3 regions of the Plantactinospora sp. CNZ320 genome follow, and region 1 is predicted to be linked to each of the others. Evidence: riboswitches for the same ligand, from Rfam matches in the RefSeq annotation. Region 1 holds a riboswitch; each other region holds the start of a gene.
The links. Region 1 has a riboswitch for cyclic di-AMP ahead of CLT71_RS19340 (VldE C-terminal domain-containing protein). Riboswitches for the same ligand answer to the same signal wherever they lie in the genome.

Region 1 (3,577 bases):
CCTCCTGCAGGCCTTCGCTCCACGGGCGGCCCAGGTGCTGGTGTTCCTGCTGGTGTTCGGACTCGTGGGAGGGTGGATCGCCGCCGGCCGGATGCTCACCCCGCTCACCCGCATCACCGAGGCCGCCCGCCTGGTCAGCAACGGATCGCTCGCACACCGGATTCGGTTACCGGGCCGCAGGGACGAGTTCCGGGAACTCGCCGACACCTTCGACATCATGCTCGCGCGGCTCCAAGCACACGTCGTCGCGCAGGAGAGATTCGCCGCCAACGCGTCCCACGAACTGCGCACCCCGCTCGCCATCTCGCAAACGCTGCTCGACGTCGCCCGTAACGACCCCGGGCGGGACCGGGACGAACTCATCCAACGGCTGCACGCCGCCAACACGCGGGCGATCAACCTCACCGAGGCACTCCTGCTGCTCAGCCGGGGCGACCGCGGAAACCTCCCCCGGGAGAGCGTCGACCTCTCCCTCGTCGCCGAGGAGGCCGTCGAAACGCTGCTTCCCTTCGCCGAACAGCGCCGGACCACTGTGGACGTCACCGGCGGGGTCGCCTGGACCAGCGGTTCCGCCGAACTCCTGCTGCGAATGGCGACGAACCTCGTGCAGAACGCCATCGTGCACAACCTGCCCGTGGACGGCACCGTGACTGTGCACACCGGGGCGTACGGCGACACCAGCGTGCTGCGGGTCGAGAACACCGGCCACCGGCTCCCACCCGAACTGCTGCCGACCCTCACCGAGCCCTTCCAGCGCGGCACGGAACGGGTACGCATCGACGGGCACCCCGGCGTCGGCCTCGGCCTGGCCATCGTGCACAGCATCGTCCGTGCCCACCACGGAACCCTCGACCTGGCCCCCGGCCCCGCCGGTGGGCTCCTCGTCACGGTCCGGCTGCCCGGGAGGCCGCGACCCTGACGCGGGTCCCTCGACCGAGCACCCACCGCCCTGACCGAGCGGCACTGCGGCTAGATCAGGGACAGGTGCACGTGGTTGGTGTGGTCGCTTGACGGGTCTCCGTGTGCGCCGCCGTACGACTTCCAGCCGGTCGTCGGCAACCAGATCTGCCGGTACCAGATCACGTACAGCACCCCGAGCCGGTCGGCGTTGCGGACGAAGAACGCGGCCAGGTTGTTGCCGTACGTCCGGTCGGCGCCGGTGGCGGCACCCCGGAAGCCGCCCGCCTCGGCGGAGAAGTCGCAGGCCCGCCCCTTCGGGTGCTCGTACGGCCCCCCGGGGCGGTAGCAGCCGGTGAACCGGGCGAAGCCGGCCCGACGCGCCTCGGTGTAGGCGTGCAGGGTGCGTGCCGTGACGCAGCCCGTGGTGGTCGGGTCGGGCTGGTCACACGCCTGCGGTGGCCAGGAGCCGTCGGTGGCGCGTGGCGCGGGCCGGGCCACCGGTGAACTGGCGCTGACGAACCCTCCGGTGGAGGCGCCGCCGACCTGGGCCAGCGCCCGCTCGGCGGCCTGCTTCTGGCGCAGCATGATGGCGAGTTGACGGCGCTCCTCGATCACCTCGGCGTCGAGCGCCCGCTTGGCTCGGGCGGCCCGCTCCCGGGCCTGGCCGAGCGCACGCAGTGCGTCGTTGTCCCGCAGGGCCACCGCCTCCAGGCCACGGGCCCGCTCCAGGAGTTCGTCGGCGGAGCCGCTGTGCAGCAGTACCAGCACCGGGCCGATCCGGCCGGTCTGGTACGCCGTCCGGGCCACCTGCTCGACCCGGGGCCGCAACTGCGCGATCCGTTCCTCGACCCGGCGTAGCTCGGCGGCGATCCTCGCCTGCCGGGCTTTCGCGTTGGCCAGGGCGTTCCTGGCCTGTAGGTAACCCCGGCCGGTCGATTCGAGCACGTCCCGCAGGAGCGGGGTGTCGCCTTCGTCGCCGAGGACGGCGGGGCTGTTCGCCTCCGCCACGCCGGGCCGGAAGGCCGCCCCGGCGAGCGCGCCGAACGTGGCGAGCAGGGCCAGGGCCAGCGGAAACCGCCGACGTGTGGATCCCGTCATGCATGTCCCTCCGTCGCCCGCCTACCGAGTTAGCTGACGGGTTCGGGACGGAACAAGTCCCTACCGCGGTTGCGGACTCACCCCACCTACCTGGGTCCCCGGCTCACCCGAAAGTGATTCGGCGGCGGTCACGCCGGCGCGGAGGGGTGCGCCACCGGGCGAAACCGGGGTCAGCCTACCTGATCAACTGGGTCGAACAGGTGGATTTCGCCGCGATCGGGCGTGGAAATTGCTTCAAGACCTGCCGGGCGCGGTCGGTGGCGGGCCGAACCGGCGGGGCGGAAATCGAGGGTGATCTTGGATACCCTGATCGGCCGCCGAGCTCTCGGTGGCTCTCTCGCCCTACAAGGGAGTACCCACATGCCTCGACGTCTCCGAGTGCTCCTGCTCGGCGTCATCGTCGCGGTCGGCTCGGTCACTCTGCCAGCCGCCCACGCCAACGCCGCTGTTGTGCCCGTCACCAGCGGGAACAGCACCGTGCTCTTCCTGCGGCCGAATCTCGACCCGGTGCCCGATGCCGTCTACGCGACCCCCGACCCCGGCCGGAACGGCGCGCACTTCCTGCCGTACCAGACCCCCGGGCTCCGGGACCAGATCGCCGACCTGATCGCGCTGGCCACACCCGGCTCCACCGTGTACGGCTCGCTCTACACCTTCTCCGACCAGGGGATCACCGACAACCTGCTGGCGGCGCACGCCCGCGGCGTCAGGGTCCGGCTCATCATCGAGGCGTGCACCAGCGGCACCACCGCGTCCTGCGGGGCACAGTCCAACCAGGTGGGCCAGCTCGTCACCGGGTTGGGCGGCTACCGCGCCGGTGCCACCGGATCGTGGACCTGGCAGTGCCGCATCTCCTGCTCGTCCGGCGGGACGGGCATCAACCACAACAAGTTCTGGGTGTTCAGCGGGCTGTCGGACGGGCGTACCGACGTCACGGTGGTCAGCTCGGCCAACCCGACCAAGCCGCAGCAGCAGATGTGGCAGAACCAGGTGCGGGTGGACAACGACCCCGCGCTGGCCGACGCGTTCCGCAACTATGTCGGGCGCAAGCTCCTGGTCACCGGCACCGCGAAGTCGTACGAGCGCGGGCACGTCGACGCGGGCAGTACCCGGATCTGGTTCTCGCCCCGCGAGTCGCCGAGCGCCAGCGAGAGCACGACGATCGCGGCATCGTTCAACCCGCAGAGCAGCCGCTCCGACATCGTCGCCGCCGCCATCGACGACGTGCAGTGCTCGACCAGCAGCTCCGACGACATCATCCGGGTGGCGATGTGGGGTTTCCGGGCCGCCCGGCCCGAGGTGATCGACGCGCTGGGTGACAAGCAGGCCGCCGGATGCACCGTCGAGGTGGCCACCGGCGAGCACCAGGACGCGATGGCCGGCCTGACCGCACGCGGCATCGGCGTCTACGCGATGGACCCCGGCGGATGCCGGCAGTCGTTCTTCACGGTCGAGCCCGGCGTCAACGGCGAATGCTCCGACGGCAGCATCCACTCCAAGTACCTGCTGGTGCAGGGCGTGTCCCGCAAGGACAACCAGATGCACCGGTACGTCTACACCGGCACGCAGAACCTCACCA
Region 2 (3,577 bases), 4.3 Mb from region 1:
CGATCTGTCGCCGAGGAGGCGCCGGTGCTCGAGGAGTTCATGGGCATTCCCGCCCACCCGTTCCTGGTCCATGCGGCGGTGGTCTTCGTGCCACTGCTCGCGCTGAGCGCGGTCGGGTACGCCTTCCTTCCGTTCGTCCGCCCGCACCTGCGCTGGGTGCTGGGACTGCTCGCGGTCGCCACCCCGCTCGCCGCGCTGATGGCGAAGCTCTCCGGCGACCGTTTCCTGGCCCGGCTGGAGTCCCGCAACCGGGTCAGCCCGGAGTACGTGCCGAGGCTGGCGGAGCACCAGGGTCTCGGCACCAACACCCTGTACGCGACGATCGCGCTCGGGGTGCTCGCCCTGGCGCTTGTCCTCCTGGTCAAGCCCCGGGGCACCGCCGCGCCGGCGACGGGTGGCGTCGAGGGTGGCCAGGGAAGTGGCGAGGACGGTGCGGACCGTGCCCCCGCCGCGACCGGCAAGGGATCGCCGGTGCTGACCCTGGTGCTCGGGATCCTCTCCCTGGCTGCGGCCGGGATCAGCCTGTACTACGTCTTCCGCACCGGTGACACGGGCGCGCAGGCGGTCTGGCAGGGCCAGTGACCCGTACCTGACCGAGGCCGGGCGCCCAACCGTTGGTGACGACGACGCCGGCCCGCCCCACATCCCCGTCGGCAAGGACGGGTGGGTGGGTCGGGCCGGCGTCGTCGGTGTTGCTACCGGCGGAGAGGGCGGATCAGGACGAGTAGCCCCGGGTCGCCGTCCAGTGCGCCAGGTCGATGGTGGTCATCCAGTAGTTGCTGTCCGCGCCCGGGATGGCCGGGTCGGCGATCTTCACCGTACGGCCGTCGTCGCGGTAGCCGACAACCGTCACGTAGTGGCCGCCGGGGTAGCTGTGCCAGCCACCGGCGAGGTCGGTGGCCGAGCCGGCGATGTTGACGACCACTGCGTACCCGCTGGTGACGGCGTGCACGACGTCGGCCTGGAGCTGGTCCATCTGGGCCGGGGTGGCCGAGCCGCCGGGGATGGCGGTGGTGCGGTAGAAGTCGGTACCGATGATCTTGTTCAGTACCCGGGTGGTGTCCTGGGCCGAGTTCGTGCCGCTCATCGTGGTGCCGAGGTCGGCGGCGACGGCGTCCTGGCTGGGCTGCTTGTCCCGGACGGTAAGGGCGATCCGGGTGGCGGCCGGGCCGCAGTACCAGCCGTTGATCTGGGCCTGGAACTGGTAGTCCAGCAGCTTCGACTCCGGGGGCGCCGGGGGCTTGCTCGGGGTCGCGGCCGGGGTCGTCTTAGCCGCCTTGCTGGCCGCCGCCGTGGCCGGCGCGGTGCTGGCCGGCTGGGTCGGGGTCGCCGGTGCGATCGTACCCGGTGCGGTCGTCTGCGGTGCGGTGGTGACAGCCGCTCCGGCCTGACCCGCCGCCGGTGCGCCGACTTCGGCGACGGCGACGGTCGAGGTGTCCGGTGCCTCCGCCGAGTCGGTCGAGGCCAGTACGACCCCGCTGGACGCGGCGGCGGCGAGCACCGCCGCGGAGGCGAGCGCGAGCCGGTTACGCCGGCCCGAAATGACGGTCCTGAACCGCCGGTTGATTGCGTGCTTCAACGTTGTCCTCCAGAGGAAATGCGCGTCATCGCCACCGGGGGGGCAGGGAGTGACGCGACCTTTCTTTCGCTGCGGGGAATGCGACGCGTTATCGCACGCAATCGCACGAGACCGATCCGCCGACTGGCATTCGCCGGGACGGATCCAGGGTGCACCGAGCGGTCTCACCGAAAAGTGCCGGCCAGTGCGACCGCGGGGTGCTCGCGCGTCGACGACTTCCGCGTCAGAGACCGCTATCGGGCCAGGTTGGGGCGGCGGCCGGGGACGGGGTGGTCCGGGACGGTCGCGACGGCCGGAAGCGGCGGCGCGATGCAGCGAGTGAACTGGGGGGATGGGCGGAGGCCCGGGTGGTGCCGCACGAACAGCTACTCCTTCCGACACCGCCTACCGGGTTAGCTGACGGATTCGGGCGGGAAGGGCCGCCCTACCACGGGCCGATGTGGCTCGCGGATTCACCCCAGATAACTGTGGGTCCCCGGCTCGTTACGTAACGACTCGGCGGGTCCGCTCCGGTGTCACCCGTACGGCGACCAAGGGGCCGGACCAGACGCGCCGACATTACTGGCCGACTTCTGCCGTTGCCAACCCCACTGAACAGCGAAAACAGTGACTCACAGCGCGATCGGGACAGCGCCGGCCGAGTCTCCGGGCCGGCAGCCGACCGGTGGATAAACCAGCATGATCATGTACGCGTACGGTATGACGGAAATGACCGGCTTACCCCGGTGGCTCGAACGTGGGACAAGGACTCCAGGAGGCTCCTTCCGATGACAACGGTGCACGAAGCTACCTACCACCTGCTCCGTTCCCTCGGCCTGACCACCCTGTTCGGCAACCCCGGCTCCACCGAGGAGCCATTCCTGAAGAACTTTCCGGCCGACTTCACCTACGTCCTGGCCCTCCAGGAGGCCTCCGCGGTCGCGATGGCGGACGGCTACGCACAGGCCAGCGGCCGGCCGGTGCACGTCAACCTGCACACCGCCCCCGGCACCGGAAACGGGATGGGCAGCCTCGTCACCGCCTGGCACAACAAGACGCCAATGATCGTGACCGCCGGCCAGCAGACCCGGACGATGAACCTGTCCGAGCCGATGCTGACAAATGTGCGCCCCACCCAACTCCCCGAGCCGTACGTCAAATGGAGTCACGAGCCGCTGCGCGCGCAGGACATTCCCGAGGCGTTCATGCGGGCGCTCGCCACCGCCGTACAGCCGCCGGCCGGGCCGGTCTACCTCTCCCTGCCGCTCGACGACTGGGACGAACCCGCCAACGGCACCGCGCCGATCCGCCGGGTCAGCACCCGGGTCGCTCCCGACCCGGTGGAACTGGACCGGTTCGCCGAGATCCTGGCGGCCAGCCAGCAACCCATGCTGGTGATCGGCTCGGGCGTCGACCGCAGTGGCGGCTGGGCCGAGGCGATCGCCCTCGCCGAGCGGAGCCGGGCACCCGTCTGGCAGCCGCCGTTCGCGGACCGGGTCGGCTTCCCGCAGGACCACCCGCAGTTCCAGGGCCTGCTGCCACCGGCGATCGGACCGCTGGCCGAGAAACTGGTCGGCCACGACACCGTCCTGGTAATCGGTGCCCCGGTGTTCCGTTACTACCCGTACGTCCCGGGACGGCGAGGTTACCTGCCGGAGGGCACCCGGCTGCTGCACGTCACCGACGATCCGGCCGAGGCGGCCCGGGCACCTGTCGGCGACAGCCTCGTCGGTGACATGACGCTGGCCTGCGCCGGGCTGGCCGAACGGCTGCCGGCCACCGACCGGCCGCTGCCGCCACCCCGTCCCGCCGCGCCGGACGCGGCGGCCGGCACCCCGCTGACCCCGGAGGCGCTCTTCGGTGCGCTCGCCGCCGAATGGCCGGCCGACGGGATCGTGGTCCCCGAATCCCCTTCCAACCTCAGCGTGCTGCACCGGCAACTGACAATCACCCGGCCGGGTTCGTACTTCAAGATGGCCAGCGGTGGCCTGGGCTTCGCGCTGCCGGCGGCGGTCGGCA
Region 3 (3,577 bases), 930 kb from region 1:
GTATAAAGGTACGCCACGACCCCGACCACGTAAGCCGCGAGGAGCAGGGCGAACGGCACGGGACTGGCCTCGACGACCTGGTCGACGAGGAGCGTGTGCGCCAGGCTGATCACGAAGAAGAGCCCGACCAGCCAGTGCGAGTGTCGCCACCGCCGATAGCTCACCGTCACCAGCCTGCGCAGCAGCGGCAGCCGTGGGCCGACGCTCAACAGCACCAGCACCGTGAACCCGGCGAAGGCGATCAGGCCGGACGGCGTGCCGCCCGGCGAGTCGAGCAGCCACGGCACGACCGTGACGTGCGCAACCAGCAGCAGGAATCCGGCGACCGCAACCTGGCGGTGGGTCCGGTACATCCGGTCCAGGCCGCCGAAGAAGGGCTCGATCCAGCGCGCCCGGGTGGCGAGTACCAGCGCGACGGCGAAGAGCAGCACGGCGGTGGACGCGAAGAACTCGGCGACCACCTGCCGAAGGAAGTCCGGTCGGCCGTCGTCGGCGGGCCAGAAGAGCGCCCAGGCGATCGTGTTGACCACCGCGATCCCGACCACGAACGCCACACCGACACGAGTTCGTCGCAAACTGCCTCCGATCGGAGGCCCGCATCCTATCCGCCGCCACCGTGGCGGGTGCGGGCGGACCAGGTAGCGGGGCGGGCCGGCCGGTCAGTCCGTCGGACCGGCCGGCCATCCGCCGATGATGCCAGTCGGCGCGCAACCTGTCCGCACAACGCCACCGCCCCGCCACCCTGAACAGCAGGTGACGGGGCGGTGGCGTTCGTTCGGGCCTACAACATCGAGACGTGCACGTGGTCGGTGTGGTCACTCGGACCGCTGTAGGAACTCCAGCCCTCGCCGGGGAACCAGATCTCCTTGTACCAGATCACGTAGAGGATGCCGAGCCGGTCCGAGTTGCGGATCAGGAACGCGGCCAGGTCGTTGCCGTACTTCATCTGGTCGTCGTTGGCAGCCCGGCTGAACCCGGAGTTGCGCAGCGACCAGTCACAGGCGCGGCCCTTCGGGTGCTCGAACGGCCCACCGGGCCGGTAGCAGCCGACGAACCTCTTGAAGCCCGCCCGGCGCACCTCGTTGTACATGTGCAGTGTCCGGGCGGTGATGCAACCGCCGGTGGTCGGATCGTCCTTGTTGCACGGCAGCCCGGGGAAGCCGTCGGCCATTCCCGGCCCCGGCCGGGCGACCGGCGAGGTGGCCGCCACCAGCCCCTTGTTCGGACGCGAGTTGCCGCCCACCAGGGCGAGCGCCTTCTTCGCGTCCGTCTGCTGCTTCTGGATGATCTTCTCCTGCGCGGCCTGCTTGGCGACCTCGTCGTCGATCGCCTTCTTGGCCGCGCCGACCTCGTTACGCGCCTGGTTGAGCGCCCGAAGCTTGCTGTTGTTGAACAGGTTCAGCTCGTTGAGCGCCGAGGCCCGCTCGATGAACGAGCTCGACGCGGAGTCGGACGAGTTGTTCGTCAGCAGCATCGAGATGGCGCTGAGCTTGCCGCTGCGGTAGGACTCGGCCGCGATCTCGCTCGCCTCCGGCGTGAGCGCCGCCAGCCTGGCCTCCGCCTGCTTCAACTGGTTGCCGAGCTGCTGCTGCCGCCGCTGGGACTTGGCGCGTTCTGCCTTCGCCTCCGCCAGCCGCTTGCCGGCGCTGGCGAGCACGTCACCGAGCACCGGCGAGTCGGCCTCCTCATGGGGGGCCGGTTTCGGCGCGGGCGCCGCCGACGCCTCCGACGGGACCACGACCAGAGCTGCGGCGGTGAGCAGTGCCAGGGCAGTCGCCAGCCTTCGGCGTAGGGGTGCCCTCACATGTATCCCTTCCGTCGGCCGCCGACCGGGTTAGCTGACGGGTTCGGGATGGAAGTGGTCCCTACCGCTGTCGCGGATTCACCCCAGGGGTGCGTGGGTCCCCGGCTCGCCGTGTGGCGATTAGGCGGCGATCAGCGCCGGTACCACGCGGTAGCCGGCGGCTATGAACGGCAGACAGCATACCCGGTTTCACTTCCCGAATGGCAATACCCGATCGCGGGCAAAAGCGTTGCCAGGCAACGACTATCCGTAATCACGGCGCCTCAGGCGCATCGAAGGTCATGCTTTGCCCACCATTATCGACTAGCCGCTGTCGGCTATTTACCAAGCGCGTTGTCACCGGTTACCGAGCGGGTAGTCACCGGCCTGACGTGCGAAAACGTGTCCAGGTTGGTCGGTGGCGTGATTCTTTGGTCACCGTCGGCGCCAGGGCGTTGTGCCGAACAGCACACCGGCCACCGTACCGGCCGAGAGCAGACCCGCTGTCACCACGCCCCGATGCTGGGACAGCCACAGTTGCGGACTCCTTGTGCGATACGGCGTGTCGAACGAGCCGTGCGCGCCCTGGTCCACCCCGCTGCCGTCGTCGACCGGGTGCCACAGGTTGGCCGTTCGATCCCGCGGCGCCGGCTGCTCCGTCTGCTGGCCGGAGTACCCCGTCCGGGCCAGGTACCTGTCGAGCAGCCCGGGTACCAGCCGGTTGGCGAGGATGGTGCCGACCGTGGAGGCACCGACCCAGTACTCCCGCCGGTCCGGCCGGTCGGCGGCGTGCACGATGGCTCGGGCCGCCAGTTCGGGCTGATAGATCGGTGGCACCGGCTGGGCGCGGTTACGCAGCCGGGAGAGTACCCAGTCGAACTGCGGGGTGTTCAGCGCCGGCAGGTGCACCATGGTGAGCCGGACCGGGCTGCGGTCGTGCAGCAGTTCACAGCGCAGCGACTCGGTGAAGCCCGCGATGGCGTGCTTCGCTCCGCAGTACGCCGACTGGAGCGGGATCGACCGGTAGGCCAGTGCCGACCCGACCTGCACGATCGTGCCGCTCCCGCGCGGGCGCATCCGGTCGAGGGCGGCCCGGGTGCCGTAGACGTACCCGAGATAGCAGACCTCGGTCACCCGCCGGAACTCCTCCGGTCCGATCTCGGTGAAGGGCGCGAAGACCGAGACGATGGCGTTGTTGACCCACAGATCGATAGGTCCCAGCTCGTCGGTCACCCGGTCGGCGGCCGCCTCCACCTGGCGGTGGTCCGCCACGTCGACCTCGATCGGCAGTGCCACGCCCCCGGCCGCGCGGACGTCCTCGGCCGCGCCCCGCAGCCCGGTGCCGCCCCGGGCCAGCAGGCCGAGCCGCATCCCCCGGCGGGCCAGCAGCCGGGCCGTGGCCCGGCCCACCCCGGCACTCGCTCCGGTGATCACCGCTACCCGCGCCGCAGGTCGCCCCCGCATCCGCCCCCCGTCCCGCACCCTCCCGGACCGCTGCGCCTTCCCGGACCGCTGCGCCTTCCCGGACCGCTGCGCCCTCCCCGGTCGCCGCGCGCCGGCTACCCGGCCGGTGCCCCGGCAAACTCCTGGACGCGCCGGAGACCAGGCCGCCGGACGGCAACCACAGCCCAGGCAGCAGCGCAGCGCCGAGGTAGCGACCACGGCGCCCGGCAGGCAACCGCAGCGCCGGGCCCGGGCCACCCGTCCGGGTGAGGATGAACCCCGGCCGGGCGGGTAACCGCCTCCGCGACCGGGGCGGCGGGCGGAGCAGATGGTGCGGCGGGTGCAGCAACG

Region 2: another riboswitch for cyclic di-AMP. It lies ahead of CLT71_RS00305 (C39 family peptidase); the one in region 1 lies ahead of CLT71_RS19340 (VldE C-terminal domain-containing protein).
Region 3: another riboswitch for cyclic di-AMP. It lies ahead of CLT71_RS14975 (VldE C-terminal domain-containing protein); the one in region 1 lies ahead of CLT71_RS19340 (VldE C-terminal domain-containing protein).

Annotation. Positions count from the first base shown of each region.
Region 1 is NZ_PJMP01000001.1:4,357,064-4,360,640, reverse strand. Features, by position in the region: gene CLT71_RS19345 (sensor histidine kinase) at 1-919, shown strand, start outside; gene CLT71_RS19340 (VldE C-terminal domain-containing protein) at 970-1,998, opposite strand; cyclic di-AMP (ydaO/yuaA leader) riboswitch at 2,002-2,132, opposite strand; gene CLT71_RS19335 (phospholipase D-like domain-containing protein) at 2,359-3,577, shown strand, end outside.
Region 2 is NZ_PJMP01000001.1:71,679-75,255, reverse strand. Features, by position in the region: gene CLT71_RS00310 (hypothetical protein) at 25-582, shown strand; gene CLT71_RS00305 (C39 family peptidase) at 716-1,579, opposite strand; cyclic di-AMP (ydaO/yuaA leader) riboswitch at 1,946-2,090, opposite strand; gene mdlC (benzoylformate decarboxylase) at 2,347-3,577, shown strand, end outside.
Region 3 is NZ_PJMP01000001.1:3,429,270-3,432,846, forward strand. Features, by position in the region: gene CLT71_RS14970 (ferredoxin reductase family protein) at 1-575, opposite strand, end outside; gene CLT71_RS14975 (VldE C-terminal domain-containing protein) at 782-1,804, opposite strand; cyclic di-AMP (ydaO/yuaA leader) riboswitch at 1,808-1,941, opposite strand; gene CLT71_RS14980 (SDR family oxidoreductase) at 2,219-3,247, opposite strand; gene CLT71_RS14985 (polysaccharide deacetylase family protein) at 3,567-3,577, shown strand, end outside.